DNA from 2 places in the Paenibacillus sp. FA6 genome. Region 2 is predicted to be linked to the other one. Evidence: riboswitches for the same ligand, from Rfam matches in the RefSeq annotation. Region 2 holds a riboswitch; the other holds the start of a gene.
What was found. Region 2 has a riboswitch for ZMP and ZTP ahead of ACP8HI_RS07560 (bifunctional 5,10-methylenetetrahydrofolate dehydrogenase/5,10-methenyltetrahydrofolate cyclohydrolase). Riboswitches for the same ligand answer to the same signal wherever they lie in the genome.
Positions count from the first base shown of each region.

Region 1: linked by a shared signal. The riboswitch ahead of rpiB (ribose 5-phosphate isomerase B) and the one ahead of ACP8HI_RS07560 (bifunctional 5,10-methylenetetrahydrofolate dehydrogenase/5,10-methenyltetrahydrofolate cyclohydrolase) in region 2 are both predicted to bind ZMP and ZTP.

Region 1 covers NZ_CP188820.1:5,566,936-5,578,481, reverse strand. Annotated here, with positions in the region: gene atpA (F0F1 ATP synthase subunit alpha) at 1-1,423, opposite strand, end outside; gene ACP8HI_RS25025 (F0F1 ATP synthase subunit delta) at 1,435-1,986, opposite strand; gene atpF (F0F1 ATP synthase subunit B) at 1,983-2,471, opposite strand; gene atpE (F0F1 ATP synthase subunit C) at 2,568-2,780, opposite strand; gene atpB (F0F1 ATP synthase subunit A) at 2,877-3,638, opposite strand; gene ACP8HI_RS25005 (ATP synthase subunit I) at 3,667-4,044, opposite strand; gene ACP8HI_RS25000 (AtpZ/AtpI family protein) at 4,037-4,270, opposite strand; gene wecB (non-hydrolyzing UDP-N-acetylglucosamine 2-epimerase) at 4,441-5,598, opposite strand; gene upp (uracil phosphoribosyltransferase) at 5,921-6,556, opposite strand; gene glyA (serine hydroxymethyltransferase) at 7,243-8,490, opposite strand; gene ACP8HI_RS24980 (TIGR01440 family protein) at 8,646-9,254, opposite strand; gene rpiB (ribose 5-phosphate isomerase B) at 9,268-9,723, opposite strand; ZMP/ZTP riboswitch at 9,831-9,912, opposite strand; gene ACP8HI_RS24970 (low molecular weight protein arginine phosphatase) at 9,966-10,547, opposite strand; gene ACP8HI_RS24965 (manganese efflux pump MntP) at 10,606-11,166, opposite strand; gene ACP8HI_RS24960 (L-threonylcarbamoyladenylate synthase) at 11,356-11,546, opposite strand, start outside.
Region 2 covers NZ_CP188820.1:1,634,334-1,645,879, forward strand. Annotated here, with positions in the region: gene ACP8HI_RS07530 (patatin-like phospholipase family protein) at 108-1,964, shown strand; gene ACP8HI_RS07535 (AraC family transcriptional regulator) at 2,200-3,126, opposite strand; gene ACP8HI_RS07540 (sugar phosphate isomerase/epimerase family protein) at 3,235-3,981, shown strand; gene ACP8HI_RS07545 (Gfo/Idh/MocA family protein) at 4,015-5,097, shown strand; gene ACP8HI_RS07550 (Gfo/Idh/MocA family protein) at 5,129-6,133, shown strand; gene ACP8HI_RS07555 (AraC family transcriptional regulator) at 6,269-7,129, opposite strand; gene ACP8HI_RS07560 (bifunctional 5,10-methylenetetrahydrofolate dehydrogenase/5,10-methenyltetrahydrofolate cyclohydrolase) at 7,338-8,180, opposite strand; ZMP/ZTP riboswitch at 8,240-8,318, opposite strand; gene ACP8HI_RS07565 (glycoside hydrolase family 5 protein) at 8,405-10,030, opposite strand; gene ACP8HI_RS07570 (ABC transporter ATP-binding protein) at 10,370-11,086, shown strand; gene ACP8HI_RS07575 (hypothetical protein) at 11,061-11,546, shown strand, end outside.

The DNA.
Region 1 (11,546 bases), 2.0 Mb from region 2:
TGGATTGAAGAATTTCAGGACGGTTACTTTCTACAAAAGCGATGAATTCCTTCTCAAAACGACGGATATCTATTACCGGAATATCATCCAAATGACCTCTTACTGCTGAGTACAAGCTAATAACTTGTTGTTCAACTTGTAGTGGTTCGTTGACACCTTGCTTAAGAATTTCCATCAATCTAGCTCCACGATTCAGACGTGCCAATGTTGACTTGTCCAGATCTGATCCAAATTGGGAGAACGCTTGAAGCTCACGATATTGTGCAAGGTCAAGCTTCAGACCACCTGCGACTTTTTTCATCGCTTTGATCTGTGCTGAACCCCCTACACGAGATACGGAAATACCGACGTTAATCGCTGGACGTTGGCCCGAATAGAACAACTCAGATTCCAGAAAGATCTGTCCATCTGTAATTGAGATTACGTTCGTTGGAATATAAGCAGATACGTCTGAAGCTTGTGTCTCAATGAACGGTATAGCCGTCAATGAGCCTCCACCCAAAGCATCACTCAATTTAGCTGCACGCTCTAGTAAGCGAGAATGAAGGTAGAACACATCCCCTGGATAAGCTTCCCGACCTGGTGGACGACGAAGCAACAAGGAAAGCTCACGATAAGCAGATGCTTGTTTCGTTAAGTCATCATAAATAATAAGTGCATGCTCACCTTTATACATGAAGTATTCACCCATTGCACAACCAGCATAAGGTGCAATATACAGTAGTGGTGATGGCTCTGAAGCCGCTGCAGTAACAATGATTGTGTATTCCAATGCGCCATGACGGCGAAGTGTTTCCACTACTTGAGCAACCGTAGATTGCTTCTGACCAATAGCAACATATATACATTTCACGCCATTACCCTTTTGGTTAATAATGGTGTCAATTGCAATGGCAGTTTTACCTGTTTGACGGTCACCAATCATAAGTTCCCGTTGACCACGTCCGATAGGTACCATCGCGTCAATCGCTTTAATTCCTGTTTGCATCGGTTCGTGAACCGATTTACGATCAATAACACCTGGTGCACTATTCTCTACAGGACGGAATTCTGTTGCTGCAATTGGACCTTTACCATCCAATGGTTCTCCAAGTGCATTAACAACCCGACCAAGCAAAGCTTCGCCTACAGGGACTTGCATAATTTGACCAGTACGTTTAACCTGGTCACCCTCTTTAATTTCTGTGTAACGACCTAGAATAACGACACCTACGTTACTCTCTTCTAAGTTGAGTACCAATCCGACAACACCATTGGAGAATTCCAAAAGCTCACCGGACATAGCATTCTCAAGCCCATGCACGCGTGCAATACCATCACTTACTTGAATGACAGTACCTACTTCAGCGACTTCAATGTCAGATTTATATTGTTCAATTTGACTTTTAATAAGTGAACTGATTTCTTCAGGTTTGATACTCAATATTTTCACCCCTATCTACTATGCTTGTCATTAAATGACTTTTCAAGACGTGCAAGCTTATTGGAAATACTACCGTCATACAGCGTATCACCGATAACAACCTTCAATCCTCCAAGCAGGCTCTTGTCGACTATGTTGTTCACACGAATCGTCTTGTGCACCACTTGACCGAATTCAGCCGCAACTGCTTCTTGTTCGTGCTCATTCAACGGATACGTTGAATAGACATTAGCGTCAGCCATTCCTAAGCTATCGCCCTTTAACTTGACGTAGCTCTCTAGAAGATCTGGTAATATATCAGTTCTCCGCCGTTTCACTAGTAGTTCCACGGTATTTATCACGGATTGTGACAGCTTGCCCTGAAGTGCTCTATTGAGCGCATTCAATTTATCGGAATCGGAAATGTTCGGTGTAGTGAGGAAACGTTCAATCTCATCATTCGATTGAATAGCTCCTACGATCGCCTTCAATTCCTGTTCAACTTCAAGCGTTCCTTGCTCCTGTGACGCCACTTCAAACAGTGCCTTTGCATACCGTTTAGCGACTACCGTATCGCGGCTCATGATTTGCCCCCTACCTCTTTGAGGTATTGATCCACGAGTTGTTCTTGTGTGTTATCAACTTTGACTTCTTTCTCCAGCAATTTCGATGCAATTTGTACAGAAATCGTACCAATTTCGCTTCGCAATGCTTCCACAGCCTTATTCTTCTCACTCTCAATATCGCGTACCGCCTCAGACTTGAGACGTCCCACAGCATTGTTAGCTTCTTCAAGGATCTGTTCAGCTTGTTTACTGCTTGTCTTCTTAGAGAGTTCTACGATATCGTAAGCCTCTTTACGAGCCTCTTGGAGAGCGATCTTCTGATCCTCTACATACTGAGTTGCCTCTTCACGTGTTGATTTGGCATCTTCTAACTGACTCAAAACTAACATACGTCGTTTCTCCATAACATCGAACAGCTTAGGAAAAGCATATTTATTTAATAACCAATAAAGCAGTACGAATGCTAAGATAGTCCAAAGCATATCTTCCCATATAATTTCCAATGAAGTCACTCCTTTCCGTTAGCGCGAAGTGCGATTCTAAACAAAAGGAAGGCGCGGATGACATCGGCCCTCCCCGCCAAACCGTTAGACATTTTATTAAGTAAACATGATCAAGAATGCGATAACTGTTGCAGCCAAAGGCACAACTTCTACGATACCAACACCGATAAACATCGTCGTTTGCAATGCACCCGTAGCTTCTGGTTGACGAGCAATCGATTCCACCGTCTTACTTACGATCATACCGTTACCTAAACCTGCTCCAAGTGCTCCCAAACCTACTGCAATAGCTGCTGCTAAAAATTCCATTATGAATATCCTCCTTCAAATCTTCTTCGTATTTTGTATTGTATAATATCTTCTGCGAACGTAATCTAAACATCTAAATTGTTTCGCTGAAGTTAATTAATGTTCTGCATGTTGCGTCATTTGAGCAATGTATACCATCGTCAATATCGTAAATATAAATGCTTGTAGCGCCCCAATAAAGACACTAAAGCCCTGCCAAGCGGCCATGAACGGAATGGATGCCAAACTCAGCTTCAGTATAACTGTAATGAGTACTTCTCCCGCAAATATATTAGCGAACAAACGTAGCGCTAACGCGAAAGGCTTCGACAGGTTCTCGATAATGTTCAATGGAAGGAAAATCGGAAATGGTAGTAGAAAATGCTTCAAATATTCTTTCCGATTCAACTTTAATCCTAGATAGTTCATTAGGATAAAGACCACTATTGCAAGTCCAGCCGTAACGTTAATATCTGCCGTTGGAGATTTCCACCACAGAAGCTCAGCATGATCTTCAGGCCCCAAATTTCGAGTAGCCTCAACCACATATCCAAAGACTTCCATCGGACCGTCAACTTTTGTAATGAAGGCAAACGGCAGTCCCAATAAATTGGCTACTAGAATGAACAGAATTAACGTCAGTCCCAATGATAGATAAGGTCTCCCTTTCTTTGAATCCATGGTGCTATTAATTAAATTCTGAACAAATTCTACAACCCATTCCATGAAATTCTGTAGCTTGGAAGGGTTCTCAACCGAAAGATTCCTAACACAGAGCTTAACAAGTACGAAAACAATCGCCACAGTCACCAACAACATCATGATAGCAGAAAGATCGAGTTTCAGTCCCCCAACAATAATAATTGGTATATCGTGCATTGAAATGTATTCCCTCCTCTCAACTAAACTATGATTTCTTCTTTCTCATACTCAAATATATAGCTACAGGCACGGTCAAAACCTGTGGTATGAATAGCCCAGCAATCGTTGCTCCAAGTGAGAAATGCTCAATCTTAACTGAAAACATAACCACTAGGATAGAGAAGCTTAGTCGAGTAAGAAATCCTATACCGAACTGTCTCTGGTTGTTCGCTATCGCCTGAGCTAAATTGCGAATTTTCATCGAAAGATAGCTTGTATTGACCAAGCCGACTACCATACCAAGGACCATACCCATTGTGACTGTGCGATAATCCGGACACAAGACCCAGCACACTAACAATGCTGACATCATCAGTAAAGACAATCTGGTGACTGTTTTTACAATGGAAATGGTATTATCCATGCTGTTCCCCCAAAAGTTTTTTGACCAATATGACAATATGAGAGGTTCCCACAATCAGCCCGGAGATCATTCCGACCGCGATCCAATATCTCGGACCTTCCCACATTCCCACCAACCATCTACTTATAAAAAAACCAATAAGAATATACGTGGCGAGCATGCCTCCGGCTCCACTTATGTAAAGTGCCATAAACCAAGGATTATCATTGCGTTTCGGGTTGTCCATTATACTAATCCCAACCTATTTTACTGAATATTTTAAGACTTTGTCAATCAAACGTTTTCATTGCATTTATGCGAAAATCGCGCCTGATTATTCTTCAATTATCAACGAACACCGCGTAAACCATACAGTTCCACTGTACACTAACCTACTCATTATAAAATAACATCTTTTCACTCATTTGTGAACATTGTGTGAAATTCTTCTGGTCTTTCGCTTTCTAAACCGAAATGGTGAAGAATCGCATTGACAATTCTCGCCGAAACTTTTCCATCTCCGTATGGATTCGCAGCCTTACTCATGGAATCGTACAGCTTTTGATCCGTTAACAACATTTTGGTCCGTTCATACACCTTCTCCTCATCCGTACCCACCAATTCAAGCGTTCCCGCTTGTATTCCTTCAGGACGTTCTGTCGTGTCACGAAGCACAAGTACAGGTACTCCAAAGGATGGTGCTTCTTCCTGTAAACCGCCCGAGTCGCTTAGAATCAAATGAGTATGTGGATAGAAATTATGGAAATCTACGACATCCAACGGCTCAATGAGTTTAATCCGGGGATGATTCCCTAGTATCTCATGTGCCGGACCCATCACGGCAGGGCTCGGATGCACCGGATAGCAAATAACGACATCCTCGAATTCATCTGCAATCCGTTTCACTGCACGGAAAATGTGACGATGCGGTTCGCCTTGGGATTCCCTGCGATGCGCCGTCATTAAAATGAGTTTCTTGCCTGACGCCCAGTCTAGCACAGGGTGACTATATTCGGGGTGTACAGTATATTGAAACACATCTGTGACGGTGTTGCCTGTGATATAAATGCTTGACTTTGATTTGTTTTCAGAAAGCAAATTATTTGCAGACCAATTCGTAGGCGAAAAGTGAAGATCAGCAAGAACTCCCGTTAACTGGCGATTCATCTCCTCAGGAAAAGGAGATTGCTTATTCCAAGTTCTTAGTCCAGCTTCTACATGCCCTACTTGAATCTGTTGCATAAATGCGGCGTAACTAGCTAGAAAGGTCGTCAATGTATCGCCATGAACGAGTACAATATCTGGCTTCACCTCACGAAGTACAGGCTCAAGCCCTGCCAAGACTCGAATGGAAATTTCATTCAATGTCTGACTTTCCTTCATAACATCCAGATCGTAGTCAGGTTGGATCTTGAATACGTCCAATACTTGATCCAGCATTTGACGATGTTGTGCCGTTACGCAGACAATCGATTCAATTCTATCGGAGTGTCTCTGCAATTCAAGAATAAGCGGTGCCATCTTTATCGCTTCAGGACGAACTCCGAAGATCGTCATTACTTTAATCTTACGCATAGATTGATACCTCTTTTCTAAAAGTACGTGTTCAAAAAGTCGGCTTTTCAGCACTAAAGTGTATGCTTACGATGCTGCGTTTCTTCGAGACGCCTCAGAAGATTGAATGAAGATAGGGAGTGAGGAGCGGAGCTACACGTTTTCGTAGAAACGACTTCGGAAGCATACGCTGGCAGTACCTACGTGAGCACCTGAAATGTTTCCGAAGGAAACATACCTCGTAAGCATATGCTAGGACCGGCTGAATTCAATATTCGATGTCGAATACGCCTCCTGCTATACTTCGTGATCAAAAGATGACTTCTTGAACTTCCTCTAAAACTTACTTTGTTCCGTATAGACGATCTCCTGCATCCCCTAATCCAGGGATAATATAACCATGCTCATCCAATCGCTCGTCCATTGCTGCCACATAAATATCTACATCAGGATGAGCATCATGTACTGCCTTGACACCTTCTGGAGCTGCGATAAGATTCATCATCTTAATCTGAGTACAGCCACGTTTCTTCAGCACATCAATGGCGGCAATAGCAGATCCACCCGTTGCAAGCATAGGGTCGATAACGATCAACTCACGCTCTGTAACATCGGTAGGTAGCTTCGTGTAGTATTCTACCGGTTGTAGTGTGTCAGGATCACGGAACAATCCGATGTGACCCACTTTAGCCGCTGGAAGACACTTCAGAACACCATCCAACATACCCAATCCAGCACGCAGAATAGGAACAAGTCCCAACATACGCCCTGAAATGACGCGACTTTCTGTCTCAGCTACTGGTGTCTTTACTGTAACGGTTACTAGCGGAATATCTCGTGTAATTTCGTATGCCATTAGTGTTGCTACTTCATCAACAAGCTCTCTAAAATCTTTAGTTGTAGTCCGCTCATCACGGATGAAAGTAAGCTTGTGTTGAATTAAAGGGTGATCACAAATCACCAATTTTCCATTTCCCATGGTTCCCCTCCGGATCATTCGTTTGTATTCTTGTTGTAAATATACATCATTTATAGCAGTAGTGTATTCAAACCTTGTCCATTATATCATTCTCCGAAATGATTTTGCACCCACATGGATCGAACTTCTAGTTACAAGGGTGCGAATAATCAATCCCAACACCACTAACTGTTACATAAAGTCCTCTCAACAGCACACTCCACCTACTCCATTCACCAACAGTTGCATAGAGTACACTTAAATTCTTCCAAATCCCTCCAACACTAACTTTAGTTGCATAGAGTACATCTAGATTACTAGAAACCCTCGCTTTTCATCGTCCCCCGACTTTTAACTGTAGGTTTCACAACTATTCCTCGCTTCCATACCTTTCCCGCTAATTTACTTTGCAGCTATTCCGCTGTGCAGGGTGCCGCAAGCGGTAGGGTATGGAGGTTCAAGAAGGCGATGGAGGCACAACAGAGCGGGGGCTACCATCCTGCTCTGCACGCTCCTTAGGTATGGACCCTACTGACTAAGAACTTCCATAAGTACACAAATACCAAATAGCCCCTCTTGTACACAATGGGGGCTACTCTGCACTTATACTATTTTACCAAAAACTACTGCTTTCTATACACGTTAAACAAGAGGGTAAGCATGGCTTACCTCGTTTAACATACGGTAGCTTATTTACGAGCTTATTTTTAGTATTTTAAATCTGGATATAGAGGGTATAGATCTGTAAGTGCAGTCACTCTTGCAGCCGCTTGAGCAAGGATTGCTTCATCCTCTGGATTCTTCAGAGTCAGAGCGATAATCTCGCCAATAGCAACCATAGCTTTCTCATCCATACCACGCGTTGTTGCAGCTGGAGTACCTAGACGAATACCACTAGTTACAAACGGACTTGTAGGATCAAAAGGTATCGCGTTCTTATTCACTGTAATACCGATTGAATCTAGAACCTTCTCAGCTACTTTACCCGTAATGTTCACACTGCGAGTATCAATCAATAACAAGTGGTTATCTGTACCACCAGAAACGATGTTCAAACCTTCTTTAACAAGCGTTTCAGCCAAAACCTTAGCATTCTTAACTACGTTCTCAGCGTATGTCTTAAATGATGGATCCAACGCTTCCTTAAATGCAACAGCCTTGGATGCGATGATATGCATTAAAGGTCCACCTTGTGTTCCTGGGAATACCGCTTTATCGATCGCTTGTGCCCAAGGCTTCTTACAGATAATCATCCCACCACGTGGACCACGAAGTGTTTTATGAGTTGTAGTCGTTACAAAGTGTGCATGTGGTACAGGGCTTGGATGAACCCCTCCTGCAACCAATCCGGCAATATGGGCCATATCTACCATGAATAGCGCACCTACATCATTCGCAATGGAAGCTAGTGCTTCAAAATCAATAACACGTGGGTAAGCACTTGCACCCGCCACAATCAAACGTGGACGATGTTTAAATGCGATCTTACGGACTTCATCATAGTCAATTAGGAAAGAATCCTCTTGTACGCCATAAGGAATGAAATTATATAGTAGACCTGAAGCATTAACCGGACTTCCGTGAGTCAAGTGTCCACCATGGGCAAGATTCATACCCAATACCGTGTCTCCAGGATTAAGAACAGCAGTATAAACAGCCATATTCGCTTGAGCACCGGAGTGTGGTTGTACGTTAACATGCTCAGCACCAAACAATTCCTTCGCACGATCACGAGCGATATCTTCTACAATATCAACGCGTTCACAACCGCCATAATATCTTTTACCAGGATATCCCTCTGCATATTTGTTAGTCAGTACGGAACCCATAGCCTCCATAACTGCTTCACTTACAATATTCTCAGAAGCGATCAGTTCAATATTGTTCCGTTGACGCTTAAGTTCTAGGTCCATAGCCTCTAATACCGCTGGGTCATAATTACGTAAATTTTCCATTTTTATATTCCTCCTAAAAGTTTTTGAGCGTTACTTCGTGAATAGTCTTCGAAAAAACTCTCATCGGAAGCATACTCTTTAAGTTTTTGAGCTTAAGCTTCCTGATTAGCTTCGAAAAAACTCTCATCGGAAGCATCACTTAAGTTTTTTAATCCTTATTCACAAAGATGTGAATTGCTTTGCTGGATGGAAGAAGCTTCTTCCATTCTATATTGTGCTCGTTCCCCACCAATCAGCTTCGGACGGGTATACGCAGCATTCACACGTGCCTCTCCTATATACCGAATACTTGGGCGAAAAGGTACCGCTACACGCCGCAGATGCATCCCTATCATCGTCTCACCGATATCTATTCCAGCGTGGGCTTCCACACTTTCCGCGAGGCACGGTTGTAACATTGCTCGATATGCAGCAGATGCCATAGATCCTCCCGCATGGGGATAAGGAACAGCAGCCACTTCCGTCAAGCGAAGTTCTTCGAGAAGAGTTCGTTCCATGACCAATGACCTATTCAAATGCTCGCAACACTGAAACACGACATGGAATCCCATTTCTTCACGAACTTCTTCGATACCAAGAAGCAATTCATTCGCTACTTCCAAGGCTCCATCTGTCCCAATATGACTTCCTACCACTTCACTTGTACTCGCACCTACCACGAGCAATTTCCCCGGGCCTAAATGGGCAGCCTTTGCTATTTCACGCATGACTTGAGTAACTTGTTCTTTAAGAGATTCACCTGCTGATTGCGATCCTTGATCCATGAAGAAAGCCTCCTTAGACGTGCAGATTACGCTCTTCAATAAGCTTGATTTTATTCACACGGTTTACATGGCGCTCTTCTCCACTAAATTCCGTAACAAGCCATTCTTTAACGATCTCGCCAGCTAGTCCAGGTCCAATAACACGTTCTCCAAGAGCCAACACATTCGTATCATTATGTTCCCGTGTCGCCTTTGCGGAGAATACATCATGGGCAAGTGCACAACGAATGCCAGTTACTTTATTAGCTGCAATACTCATACCGATTCCAGTCCCACATACTAATATACCCCGATCAACTTCGCCCGCCACAACCATCTCACAAACAGGAAGAGCATAATCTGGATAGTCAACTGAATCAGTGCAATTGCACCCAACGTCTACCACTTCATGTCCCAGTTGCTGAATGACATTGATGATGTCCTGCTTCAAACGAACGCCACCGTGATCTGTCCCTAAGGCAATCTTCATCTCTAGAAAAACCTCCTCTTTATCCCTCTTTTGTCTTGTACCATTATAACCTATTTATTGACCAAAAGACGAAAAAAGAGCAGTCTACGGGGATTCCCGTAGAATTGCTCTTGTGCCCAGGCGACCGGCCGTATATCCCGATGCTCCATCGTGGTTTCATCCACAGAGTCGCCAGTTACATCGGAACCGATTGTTCTTCTGCTCTCATGATAAAACAAAAGAGGATGAAATGCAACGATGTTTTAGTTGCGCTGATCCGCAAGCTTAACTACAATCCGATCGATCGCTGTACGAATTTCTGTCGCAGCTACATCATAATCTGCTCGCGAACCGCCAAATGGATCAGATACATCAAAGCTTGGTATGCGCTGCTGGATCTCAAATAGACGTTCTTGATCCTGATGTTCAACGGGCTTCCCTAGCGCCCTATTCATGGTTAATGTCGCATAAAGACTATCCAATTCATCTATATCCCGCAGTACCTGTTCATCATCTTCCGCATATTCTTTCAACGTATAGATCTTACCCACAACTTCTGGGAATATACGAAGAACATGCTGTTTATGCGATTGAGTAAGTGTCAGAATCAGATCACTCTCATGTACGACATCTATCCTCAATGCTTGTGAGGTTATCACATCATCTATATTATGGTCACGTAGTATCGCTTCTGCATGTCTAGATATAGGTATTCCTTCTGTTGCTGCCACACCCGCAGAACTTACCTCAAGTGGAAGACCACGCTCCTTAGCGAGCTTCCGAAGAAGAGCCTCCGCCATCGGGCTGCGGCATGTATTCCCTGTACAAACAAATAAAATTCGCAACTCGTTACCCCCTCTAAGTCTGTCCTTACTTGTACCATTGTATCATGGTTTGAATGTATCAGAAGATAAACATGAGTCCAAATGCAAGCAATATCGCGCCGCCTAGAGCTTCACCATGATTGCCCAATTTGTGACTCACCCTTCTGCCGAGGAGGAGACCCAACATAGACATCAGACCTCCTACAATACCGAATATGAGAACCGTCAATAACAGATCACTCTTAAACATCCCTAGAGATACTCCTACAGAGAACGAATCAATGCTCACACTAATCGAGAACAGCAACATTCCGCCCCATGCACGATAATCAATCATCTTTGCATGTCCGCCCCGATAAGAATTAAGTATCATATGTCCCCCAAGCAACATAAGTAGTCCGCCCGCAGCATATCCCGTAACTCTCCCCAACAATGAGCTAATATAATGTCCCGTAAATATGCCCAATAAGGGCATTAACACGTGGAAGAGCCCTATTAGCAAACTAATTCTAAGCACATGTAGCAACCGAATCCCTCTGACACCAATTCCCACACCCAGCGATAAAGCATCCATCCCTAAAGCTATTGCCATCAAAAATATCGTAATAAACTGACCCCAGTGGACAGTCGTTTCCAGCATACACACGCCTCCAAATCCGATTGTACGTTTGTACAACCATATGCGGACAAGGAGTGAAACATGATAAGAGGAAGTTCAAAAAGCCATCTTTTGATGACGAAGTATATCCAGAGGCCTATTCGACATCGAAGATTGAATTTACCCGGTCCTAGTGTATACTTCCAAAGCTAGCGATATTTCGTTTCGATCTCAGCTATCCACTTCGATGACACTTCCGCCAGCGGCCTTAATAAGACGATTCATTACCGCTTCACCAAGCCCTTCCTCTGAACAAGCCTCAGCTAGCATGTAAGCGACGCCCAACTCATCAAAAAGTCGCAACGCAGCATACAACTTATGTGCTGCCTCAGCAGGTGTAGCTAGCGAACCAAGCGATATGA
Region 2 (11,546 bases):
GTGGTTTGAAATGTTGTAAAGAACCTGTAGAATATAGTGGTTAGAGGAAACTAGTAACAACAATATAAAAGCACATTACAATCATACATATAAAAGGAGGAATTTGATTGCAACATCCCTACGAGTCATATCCGCTGATGGATCAACTATCCGCCGAAGAACTGCAGCAGTTGAACTTAGAAATACAGGAACAACAATATTTGTCCGATCAACTTATCATGGAGCAAGGTGAGGTTAGCCAGCGCGTCCACATTATCGTGTCAGGTCAAGCAAGAGTATTTATACAGCATGAAAAGAAAGTTGAATTAGCTACACTGCAAAGAGGACACTTTTTTGGAGAAATGTCTTGTTTGACTGGAGACCCTGTCAGTGCTTATGTTGAAGCGGTTGATGATGTTCATACGATAAGCGTTTCTCGTACAGGCATGTTGCTATTGATGGATAGAAACGCTGATTTCCGCAGGCAGATTATTGAAGCCATGATCAAACGAATTCAGAATTCCAATGAGCGCGTGTTAGAAGAGCATACTAAGAGTCTGTTTATTTTGAAGCAGCATGAGACGGAGGAGCAGGAGCGATATGGCGAGCTCATCGGGGCAAGTCCAGCCATGCAAGAGTTACTAGAGAATGTAGAACGCCTGTCTACAAGACAAGAGCACGTTGTCATTGTAGGTGAAGCTGGTACAGGAAAGAGAAGCATCGCTAGAAAGCTTCATTTCATAACGACACAAGGCCATTATCCGATACTTACTATCAGTGGCTATGACTTCGACTTACTAACTTGGGATACGAGAGTACGTGCGGCTAAAGGCGGTACGATTGTCGTTGAACAAGTCGAACAATTCCCTACTCATATTCTGAAACAAATCATAGAAACGGATGTTCAGACTCGAATCGTTATCATCGCCTCAGAATCCATAAACTTACCCAACGTAACAACGCTATCAGTACCACCTCTTCGCGAACGGTTGGAGGATATACCCTTATTAGCGCAATACTTTGTAGGAAAGGAAGGGGCTGAGGATGTTGAAATGGCGATCTCGCAAGATGGACTACGTCTACTTAGTCTTTTTCCATACTTAACTAATAATGTTGAGGAGTTACAAGGGGTAATTAAGGAAGCCTATATTTTAAGTCAGGGTCGTATGATCTATAGCAATCATTTACGTTTTGGTCGAGCACGTAAAGCAGGAGATCGACCCACGATTGGGTTAGCGTTAGGTAGTGGCTCTATTAGAGGAATGGCTCATCTTGGAGTATTACGAGTGTTGGAGGAAGAGGGCATACCTATCGATATGATAGCGGGTACGAGTGTTGGATCATTAGTTGGTGGTGCCTATGCGGCCGGAATGCCTGTGGAGGACTGTGTTCGTGTTCTCTCAACGATTCGCTGGAGTCAATTAGTCCGACCAACCATACCGAAACGCTCATTCGTACATAATACACCGATGATTGGATTTATCGAACAGTATCTAGGTAAAAAGCTTATTGAGGATCTACCTATCCCCTTTGCTGCTGTAGCTTCAGATACCTCGACAGGAGAGGCTCACATTATGCGAGAAGGATCACTTGCACATGCGATCAGTGCAAGTACAGCAATCCCCGCTATTATGCGTCCTGTCTACTATCAGGAGAAGACACTTATGGACGGAGCGGTTGTCCATCCGGTACCAGCTGCACTAGTGAAAAGTATGGGAGCGGATATTGTCATTGCTGTCAATGTATGTGCAGAGTCATTTGCTAAAGGAACAGCTAGACATTTTGTGGATTCACTAATGAATACCATCGATATGATGAGTGCAAAGATGGTGAAGGAGGAATTGCAGCTTGCGGATGTCGTTTTACGTCCTGACCTTGGATTCAATCAAATTAGCTTCAACGATTCGAAAATTTGTATTGCTGCTGGGGAAGTAGTAACGAGAGAAGCCATGATACGTATTAAAAACAAGCTTAATCTAATGTAATAGACATTAGATTAAGCTTTTCTCTATTTTTTCCCTTTAAAGAGGTTGTTCAAAAAGTCATCTTTTGATCACGAAGTATAGCAAGGAGCGTATTCGACATCGAAGATTGAATTCAGCCGGTCCCTCCGGTGCTCACGTAGGTACTGCCTACGCTCCGCTCCTCACTCCCTTACTTCATCCAATCTTCTCGGTGCTGAAAATTTAACTTTTTGAACTCGCAATTAAACGTAATAGGTTAAGATTGAGAGTACTGGACAGCGGATTCTGAATTTTCTTGAGTACTCTTTTTGCGAAATTGATTGGGTGAAATGTTTTTGTATTGCTTAAATTGTTGGATGAAATAGCTAGAATTGGAGAATCCAACTTCCAAAGCGATTTCCGTCATACTTGAATCGCTCGTCAGTAGTAACTTTTCAGCTTCTGTAATTCGAATGTAGTTCAAGTAGTTCGTAAACGTCTTGCCCATAATCGCTTTGAACTTTCGTGAGAAGTAACTGTAACTCAGGTTACACATACTTGCAGCGGTATTAGCATTGATGTCCTCCATATAATGGTCATCAATATATTCGAACACATTCTGCAACATTTGAAAATCAATTTGTTTCAGTGAATGCGCAACGTCCCAATTCGGCTGAGTGTCCTGCGACTTACGCAAAAACCATAGAAATACTCTACATATTAATGTCCGAACAGCGAGTTCGAACCCATAGTTTCGCGTAGTATATTCTTCATAGATTTCTGTAACGAGAGAAGGGATGGGACTGCCTATAATCTCTTGTTCAGTGAACACTCGTTGATTGGTCGATTTCGCCATGGTGAATGGTAACACATATTTAGATTCAAAAATGGTTCTTGAGGTGGAATATAGAATCTCTGGATCGAACTTAATCACGACATAAGAGACTTGTTCCACGTCCGTAGAATAAATAGAATGCGTCTCATGCGAATGAATAAGGATCAGATCCCCTTTATTGAGGATATGGGATTCTCCACCTAGAAATACTTTCGCCTGTCCTGATAAGAAATATAGAATTTCAATATAGACATGCCAATGGGGATTTACGACCCAATGGCTACCAACAAACGAATGAATCATGCATTCATATGGATAATGAATTGTTCCTATAGGTGACCGGTTGGATTCAAAGTAGGCTTCAGACATGACAATACACTCCAATGACAAATATTTAATATTATACGATAGCTTCATTGTATTACTTTTACACTAAGTTTGGTAACTTTATTGGTAACAAGAAAGGAGTGCAAAGATATGAATAAGATCGCTTTGCAACTGTATTCAATTAAAGAATTAACGAATGTAGATTTTCTTGGCACACTGGACAAGGTGGCTAGAATCGGTTACGACGGAGTGGAATTCGCTGGATACTTCGGTACTTCTGCCAAAGATTTGAGAAAAGCGTTGGATGATTTGGGATTACAGGCGGCGGGTAGCCACATTGGCATTTCTGAGCTTGAAGAGAATCTGGAACAGACGATAGAGTATTCGCTGGAAATTCAGAGCCCGTATATCATTTGTCCAGGTCTTCCAGAAGAGATGCGTGATAGTGCGGATGCATATAAGCGAACGGCTGAAGGATTCAATCGTATTGGTGAACGCTGTAAAGAGAATGGAATCCAATTCGGTTACCATAATCACGGTATTGAATTTAATAAATTTGAGGGTGAATATGGGCTCGATCTACTGGTGAATCATACACAATCAGATCATTTGTTTGTGGAGTTGGATACATACTGGGTAGAACATACGGGTCTTCAATCGATAGATTTTATTCATAGATATAAGGAACGTTGCAGGATTCTGCACATTAAAGATATGAAGAGTGAAGAAGACAAGCGGAATATTGAGATTGGTTCAGGAATAATGGATTTCAATAAGATTACTGCTGCAGCGAAGCAATACAATGTGGATTGGTATACGGTAGAGCAAGAAGAGTTCGATCTTCCACAACTGCAAAGTATTGAGAAGAGTCTACAATATTTAAGACAAATTCTATAACTTATAAAAGGGGATTATGATATGACATCAAATATTACTAAAAAACTAAAAATAGGTATTATCGGTTGTGGAGGAATTGCGAATGGTAAGCACATCCCTAATTTGGTTGAACAGTCCAATGCAGAAATAGTAGCTTTATGCGATGTCATCGAAGATCGTGCAATAGATACGGCTAAGAAATTTGGTCTTGAGAGTGCACAAATATACGCGGATTACAAAGAGTTGTTGAAGGACACTAGTATCGATGTGATTCATGTCTGTACGCCGAACAAATCGCACTCCTTCATTACGATTGATGCATTAGAAGCAGGAAAGCATGTTCTGTGTGAGAAGCCTATGGCTAAGACAGCTGCTGAAGCGAGATTAATGCTTGAAGCTGCTAAACGTACGGGCAAAAAACTATCTGTTGGTTACGATAACCGTTATCGTCCAGACTCCTTGTTACTTAAAAAGATATGTGAAAGAGGAGAGCTAGGCGAAATTTATTACGCTAAAGCCCATGCGATTCGTAGACGTGCTGTGCCAACATGGGGCGTATTCTTAAACGAGGATGAGCAGGGCGGAGGACCGTTGATCGATATCGGAACCCATGCGTTGGATCTGACTTTATGGTTAATGGACAATTATAAAGTGAAGAGTGTTAAAGGTAATGTGTACCACAAATTAGGTAGCAAGAAAGATGCAGCCAATGCTTTTGGACCTTGGGATCCAGCATTATTCACAGTAGAGGATTCTGCCTTCGGATTTATTACGATGGACAATGGAGCAACCGTTACGCTTGAAGCAAGCTGGGCGCTGAACACGTTAGATGTAGGTGAAGCACAAGCTACACTATGTGGTACTGAAGGTGGAGCAGATATGAAAGATGGTCTGCGGATCAACGGGGAAGATTTGGGTCATTTGTATACGAAAAAACCTGAATTAAATACAGGTGGAGTTGCTTATTTCGACGGGAAATCCGAGAGCCAAGCGGGTAGAGAATGCAGATTGTGGCTCGAAAGTATTATCAATGACACTGAGCCAATGGTTAAGCCGGAGCAGGCGCTAGTTGTTACTGAAGTACTTGAGGCGATTTACGAATCGGCACGTACTGGCAAAACGGTATATTTTAATTAATTTTGATTAATAGACTTGAGGTGGACTGAATATGATAAGAATTGGAAAAATTAGTTATTGGCATGTGCATGCGTGGGATTACACCAAGCAAGCTCAAGAGCATCCGGAGGCAGAAATCGTTGCGGTCTGGGACGAGAATTCGACGCGGGGGAAAGAAGCAGCGGATAAACAAGGGGTGCCTTTTTACGATTCATTGGATGAGATGCTGAAGCGTGATGATATCGATGCTGTTATTGTAGATGCGCCTACGTCCATGCACAAGGAGGTAATGATTAAAGCGGCTGAGGCGGGCAAACATATTTTCACAGAGAAGGTCATTGCCTCTACGCTGAGTGAAGTCACAGAAATTATCAAATCAATTGAGCACAACAAAGTGAAATTGACGGTTTCCCTTCCAAGATTAAATGATGGGTACACACTTGCAATACAAGATGTATTGAAGCAAGGACTACTTGGAGAGGTGACGTACGTTCGTGTTCGTTTATCTCATAATGGAGCGACAGCAGGCTGGTTGCCAGAGCACTTTTACAATTTGGAAGAATGCCTTGGTGGGGCGCTCATTGATCTTGGATGTCACCCTATGTATTTGACACGTTTGTTCTTAGGACAGGAACCGATTGAGGTTAATGCACAATTTGGTTATATCACGGGCAAAGATGTGGAAGATAATGCTGTAGCAATGTTATCAACGGCGTCTGGTGCCGTTGGCGTGGTGGAAGCGGGATTCGTGAATAATTTCTCTCCATTTACGATTGAAGTTCATGGTACGGATGGGACTCTTCTGTTCGGTACGCCTGATAACAAATTGCTCATTCGAACATCTCAAAGAGAGGAATATAACGATGATTGGGTGGAAATTCCTGTATTCGACAATCGCGTGAGTGCTTTCGAACAATGGATTACCCATATTCAGCAGGATACATCGGCAGATGAGAACATTGCATGTGCCATTGAGCTAACGAAGCTGATGGAAGCATCGAATATTTCAGCTCGTGAGCATCGTGCAGTGCGTTTGGATGAACTGAAATTAGTATAACGCGTAATCGGATGACTGCTCTAATATTTCAGCTCAGAAGTGATCGGTATGGTGGAAACGTCGTTATTAGACCGAATAATAGAATGGCAGGCTCAAGGGTTATCCTTGGCCTGCCTTTTTCTATAAAAATACATATTACTTTTTCTTAATAGGAACCCATACTTCACAGCGATAATCCTCAGCACTCGGATTACCCGGCGGGTATAGTTCAAACTCGGGTCCACCCGTATGCTCGTAACCTGTTCCAGGGAACCATTCTTGGAATATCCGTTCCCACACCGTCTGAATGGCGTGCGGCATGGGTCCTACTGAGGTGAATACAGCCCAGTTCGCAGCAGGGATAACGGTGGATGCAAAACCTTGCAGGTCGGTTTCAAGGTTTCCTTCTACGGCGATCCAATAAGCAAATGTTTCTTTGGCATAATCTATCCCTGTGCAGATACCTAGTACATCCTTATTTACTCCAATTTCGGCAAGCTTGTGTGAGGTTCCGTCTTCGTTTGCTTCCTTCCAGAGGAGGGGGATTTCCTTAGAATTCTCACCCTCTCTTGTTGTAACCTCAGTGGATTTGCCGATAACGATAAATTCTTCTTTTTCCACGATTCTGTATTCCATTTCCTTATCTCCCTTCAATGATAGATGGAAGGAGAGGCGGGGGAAAGCTTTGAGCTGTATCCCTGGCTCTCGCGCTGTAGAAGGTGCAATACCATGTGCTTTGCGGAACGCCTTGGCAAAAGATTCAGGAGACTCATATCCGTATTTCAGAGCTACATCCAGCACTTTAACTTTAGATACTGCCAGTTCCTGTGCTGCCAAAGTCAATCTACGTCTGCGAATATAGTCTGCAACCGATACTCCGGTCAGCATGTAGAACATGCGCTGGAAGTGGAAAGGGGAGGAATAAGCAACCTTTGCGATATCATCAATATTAAAGGGTTCCTCCATCTTGCTCTCCATATAATCTAGAGCTTCCTTCATTCGGATAAGCCATTCCATGTTTGCCATCTCCTCTTGATTTCATACTATCATGCTGACGTTCGCTGTTCCTGTTATTCCATGCTATTAAAAGACAGGGTACATCGGTATTGTAATAATCAATGTTAGAGTCTCAGATAAGGAATTGGCTATCCCGTACACCTTATGGGCTACCGATCTAGGAAGTGTAATGGCTAGAAGTATGTGATGGGAGTGGTGGATATGGTTATTAAGCTAATTTCTCTGCGGCTTCAACAGTGTGTTTTAGTAATGTAGCTATTGTTACTGGTCCGACCCCTGCTGGAACTGGAGTAATCGCGGAGGCATTCTTTATACAATGATCATAGTCAATATCCCCAATGTTTCCCTCATTGTAACCAGCATCCAATACAACAGCGCCTGGTTTTATCCAATCACCTTGAACAAATTTCGGCTTACCAACCGCTGCCACAACAATATCACCTAAACGAACCAAATCTGCTAAATTAGTTGTTTTGGAATGGCATACTGTTACTGTTGCATTTTTGTTTAACAGCATAAGGGATACAGGTTTTCCAAGGATAGGACTTCTCCCAATCACAACAGCGTGTTTACCTTCGATAGGTATATTGTAATATTCACAAATTGCAATGATTGCTGCTGGTGTACAAGAAGGGAAGTTAGCAAAATCAAAAGCGTTTTGGGCAAATCCCAATGTTGTTACTCCATCTACGTCCTTATTAATACTTATGGCATCAAATGCTGCCCTTTCGTTTATTTGATTTGGAACGGGATGTTGTAGCAATATTCCGTGCACATTAGTGTCAGCATTCAGTTGATTAATAACTTCAATTAATTCATCCGTTGAGGTGTTCTTAGGAAGATCAATACGAATGGATTGAATCCCAAGACGCTTACAAGCGTTACCCTTCATTCTTACATAGGTGGCTGATGACGGGTCATCGCCGACTAATATGGTCGCCAAACATGGGACAATACCTTTTTCAGACAGACGATTGATTCTTCCTATCAAAGATTCCTTAATTCTAGTTGCGACTTGATTTCCATCCAAGATTAATGTTGTTGCTGTCATCTCATCATCACCTTTTAGTTTGATAGAAACATAAAGAGGCAAGGGGATCAATCTCCCCTTACCTTCGCCCAGGCGTACGGCCAGTTATCTATGTGCTTCCTCATGGTTATCCATGCTCCGCCAGTCACACACAGTCAATTTATGACATCATCATAACAGAGGAAGGCAAAATTCTCAATGGATTTTAACGAATGCGTGTTGCCTACTTGTTTCAGTTGATCATTTTATTCAATAAAGGAAAATTCAATCCAATCTAAATCTACTTGACCCTGAAGGACGCGAATGATCATTTGAACGGCTCCCTTTGCTACATTGATGTTCCCCATAAGCAAGCTTTCATGCCATTTCTCACCGCTTACCTTACAATTCACTGGCTCATGACCTTCCAATTCTATGGATAGTATTGCCTGCTCCGAAGCCACATGCAATCGAGCATGGAGGTCGAACCGATGTGCTTCAACACATAAGGCATCGTATGCAAGCCAATCACCCTGGTGTAGCTCTACACAGACTGTATTATTCTCAGCCCATCGTTTGCCGCCCTCTGAGTGATAGCTTGGCTTTTCAGTCTCACCCGTTATCATTCTCATAGGAACATGGTCACTTGCTCGGAACCCGACCTTGTTCTCTTTCTTCTGCACTATACCGAAGCCGACATTCTCACCCTGTCCGTAAAATTCAGCGGGTATCTGGAGTGGAAGATGACGCAGTAGTGAACGAGATATTTCAGGAAAAGCATCACACTGCTCCAGTCTGATATTATCGAGAAATTGATTCAATATAGTTTCTGAAGTCACGGCATCTGGCTTAGCGCCACCTTCCAAATAAGCTGTCAGCAGATCCCAGCCTTCTGGCATGCGAATAGAGTAGGGGGAATTCGATGTATTCATCTTCTTCCATGTCCAGAAATTCCAGGATATGAGATGGTCTTCGAACATTTGGAATGCTCCGGTGTACCACTGCGCGTTATTCTCTCCACCTTCACCCATGAAGATAGGCACATTCCACTCATCTCGCTTATCCAAATATTTCTGAATGCTCTCTGTATCAGGATTGTTCCAATATTTATGGAATTGCAGCATCAGATTATGATCGAATTTTTCTGTGAAAATACTCCAGTCTGTCGACCAATGGACCCCTTCAATAATGATCATATGCTGCTTGTCCACTTCACGAATAGCTGCCGTAATTTCCTTGTAGAGTGGAAGCACCAGATCATTGTACTGGCTGAAATAGTCGGGAAGGGGTTCATTCAAAAGATCGTATCCGGCGATAATCCAATCGTCCTTATAACGTTCTGCAAACATTCGCCAAATCGCGATCGTTAGCTCTTGGTTATGACGGTTGGTAAATAGCTCTGGCAAGTCATTCTCGGAATCATCGATGTTGGCCCCTGTCTGCCCACCAGATGCTCCATGTAGATCCAAAATGACATATATCTTGTATTGTCTGCACCATTCGATAACTTGGTGAATCCGTGCGAGGCGTTTTTCATTAAAGGTAATATCGTCTCCTTCAACGAGTATGTCGCGAGCATTGATTGGAAGCCGTACCGAATTATAGCCCTGTTGCGCCACTTCACGAATATCAATCTCATCTATATAACGTTCCACATAAGTATCCCAGAACAAAGTTGCTTTCTCTTCCCCGATTAGATCTTTTACCATCGCTTCGATCTTTCGCGGTCGGTCTCCGCCTATTGGAAACTTCCACATATATCCTTCAGGTAGCAACCAACTACCGAAGCCTACACCTCTGAGAATAATTTCTTTACCATCTCCATTGATAATCTTGTTCCCATCGGCTCTAATGAATCCGCTTACGTCAATGTTGCCCATATGTATGCTCATAATCGGATGCCCTCCCTCTAAGTTTGTATCGGCAACTTCAGCTACCGTTCTCACAAAATATAGCACATGACTACCATTTTCGGTGAACAACCCGAAATATGGAGAGTAGATCCGAAAATCTGAGCCTAACAATAACAATCCGCCATACTCTGTATTCAGAGTTTATAAACCACTGTACTTATTTACGTATGTACTCTTCCCCAATAGCCACAGTCCATCTGGTAAGTCTACCTCTCTATTTCCGTTGTTGAGTCAATGTGTTAATGAAACTATACTGTCTCCTATTACGTATAGAAGTAAAAATCAAATGGTATTTTAGACGAATGGGGGGATTTGTAATTGCGTCTGATCATAGAAGATATTGTCAAAGAATTTGACGGAAAAAAGGTACTCAAGGGAGCTGGATATACCTTTGAGAAAGGAAAGATTTACGGTCTGCTGGGCCGGAACGGCGCAGGCAAAACGACGTTGTTCAACTGCTTGAGCGGAGAGATGGCCATGGACGGAGGGAAAGCGCTATTAGAGGAGAATGGGCATGTTCGGGAGTTGAGCGAGCAGGATATTGGGTATGTCTATTCACTGCCGATTCTGCCTGAGTTCCTGACTGGCTATGAATTCGTAAAGTTTTTTATGGATATTAACCGTGATAAGCTGCGAATGGATCAAAGCATAGACGATTATTTTGACATGATGAGTATGTCAGAGGAGGATAGGCACCGGCTCATTAAGGGTTACTCTCACGGGATGAAGAACAAGCTACAGATGCTATTGTTCCTCATTACGAAACCACTCGTGATTTTACTCGATGAGCCGCTTACCTCTTTTGACATCATCGTAGCGCTAGAGATGAAGGAGATGTTGCGGGAGATGAAGCAGAATCATATTCTGGTGTTCTCCACGCACATTCTGCAGTTGGCCTCCGATCTATGCGATGAGTTGGTCGTTTTGAACAATGGACGGTTGTCTGCCGTACCGACAGAGCTGTTGCACAGCGCGGAATTTGAACAGAACATTATTAACTTGCTGAAAGATGAGAGCCATGCTGAGAACTCTTAGTACGCTTCTTGCCATTAGGACATCCACTTTAGCAAATCTGTTCATTTATTACATCCAGAAGCTACCGGTGATTGGCAAGCATGTAACGGATAGTATCTACGCCAATTTAAACTTGAAAAAGGCCATTACCGTTACCGTATTTCTTATAAGTCTACTATGGGGATTTGTAATTAGGCTAGCCTATGTAGGTCTGCTTATCTACTTGCCTGTAGTCGGATTAGGTAAGGAACTCTCTGCGGAAGATCAGCTTCAGCATTTTGTACATATTTATTTTTTACTCAGCTTTGTGGTCGCAGGTGTCAGTAACGCCACCATATTGGAGCCGAAAAGGGAAAAGTACGTAGCTGTGAAGCTAATGAGGCAGTCTCCTACAAGATATATGAAGGCTTCTCTTGGTTACCGTTATGTTACGTTCATGGTCTATTTATTGCCTGCGATGCTTCTATTCGCCTCATTGCTA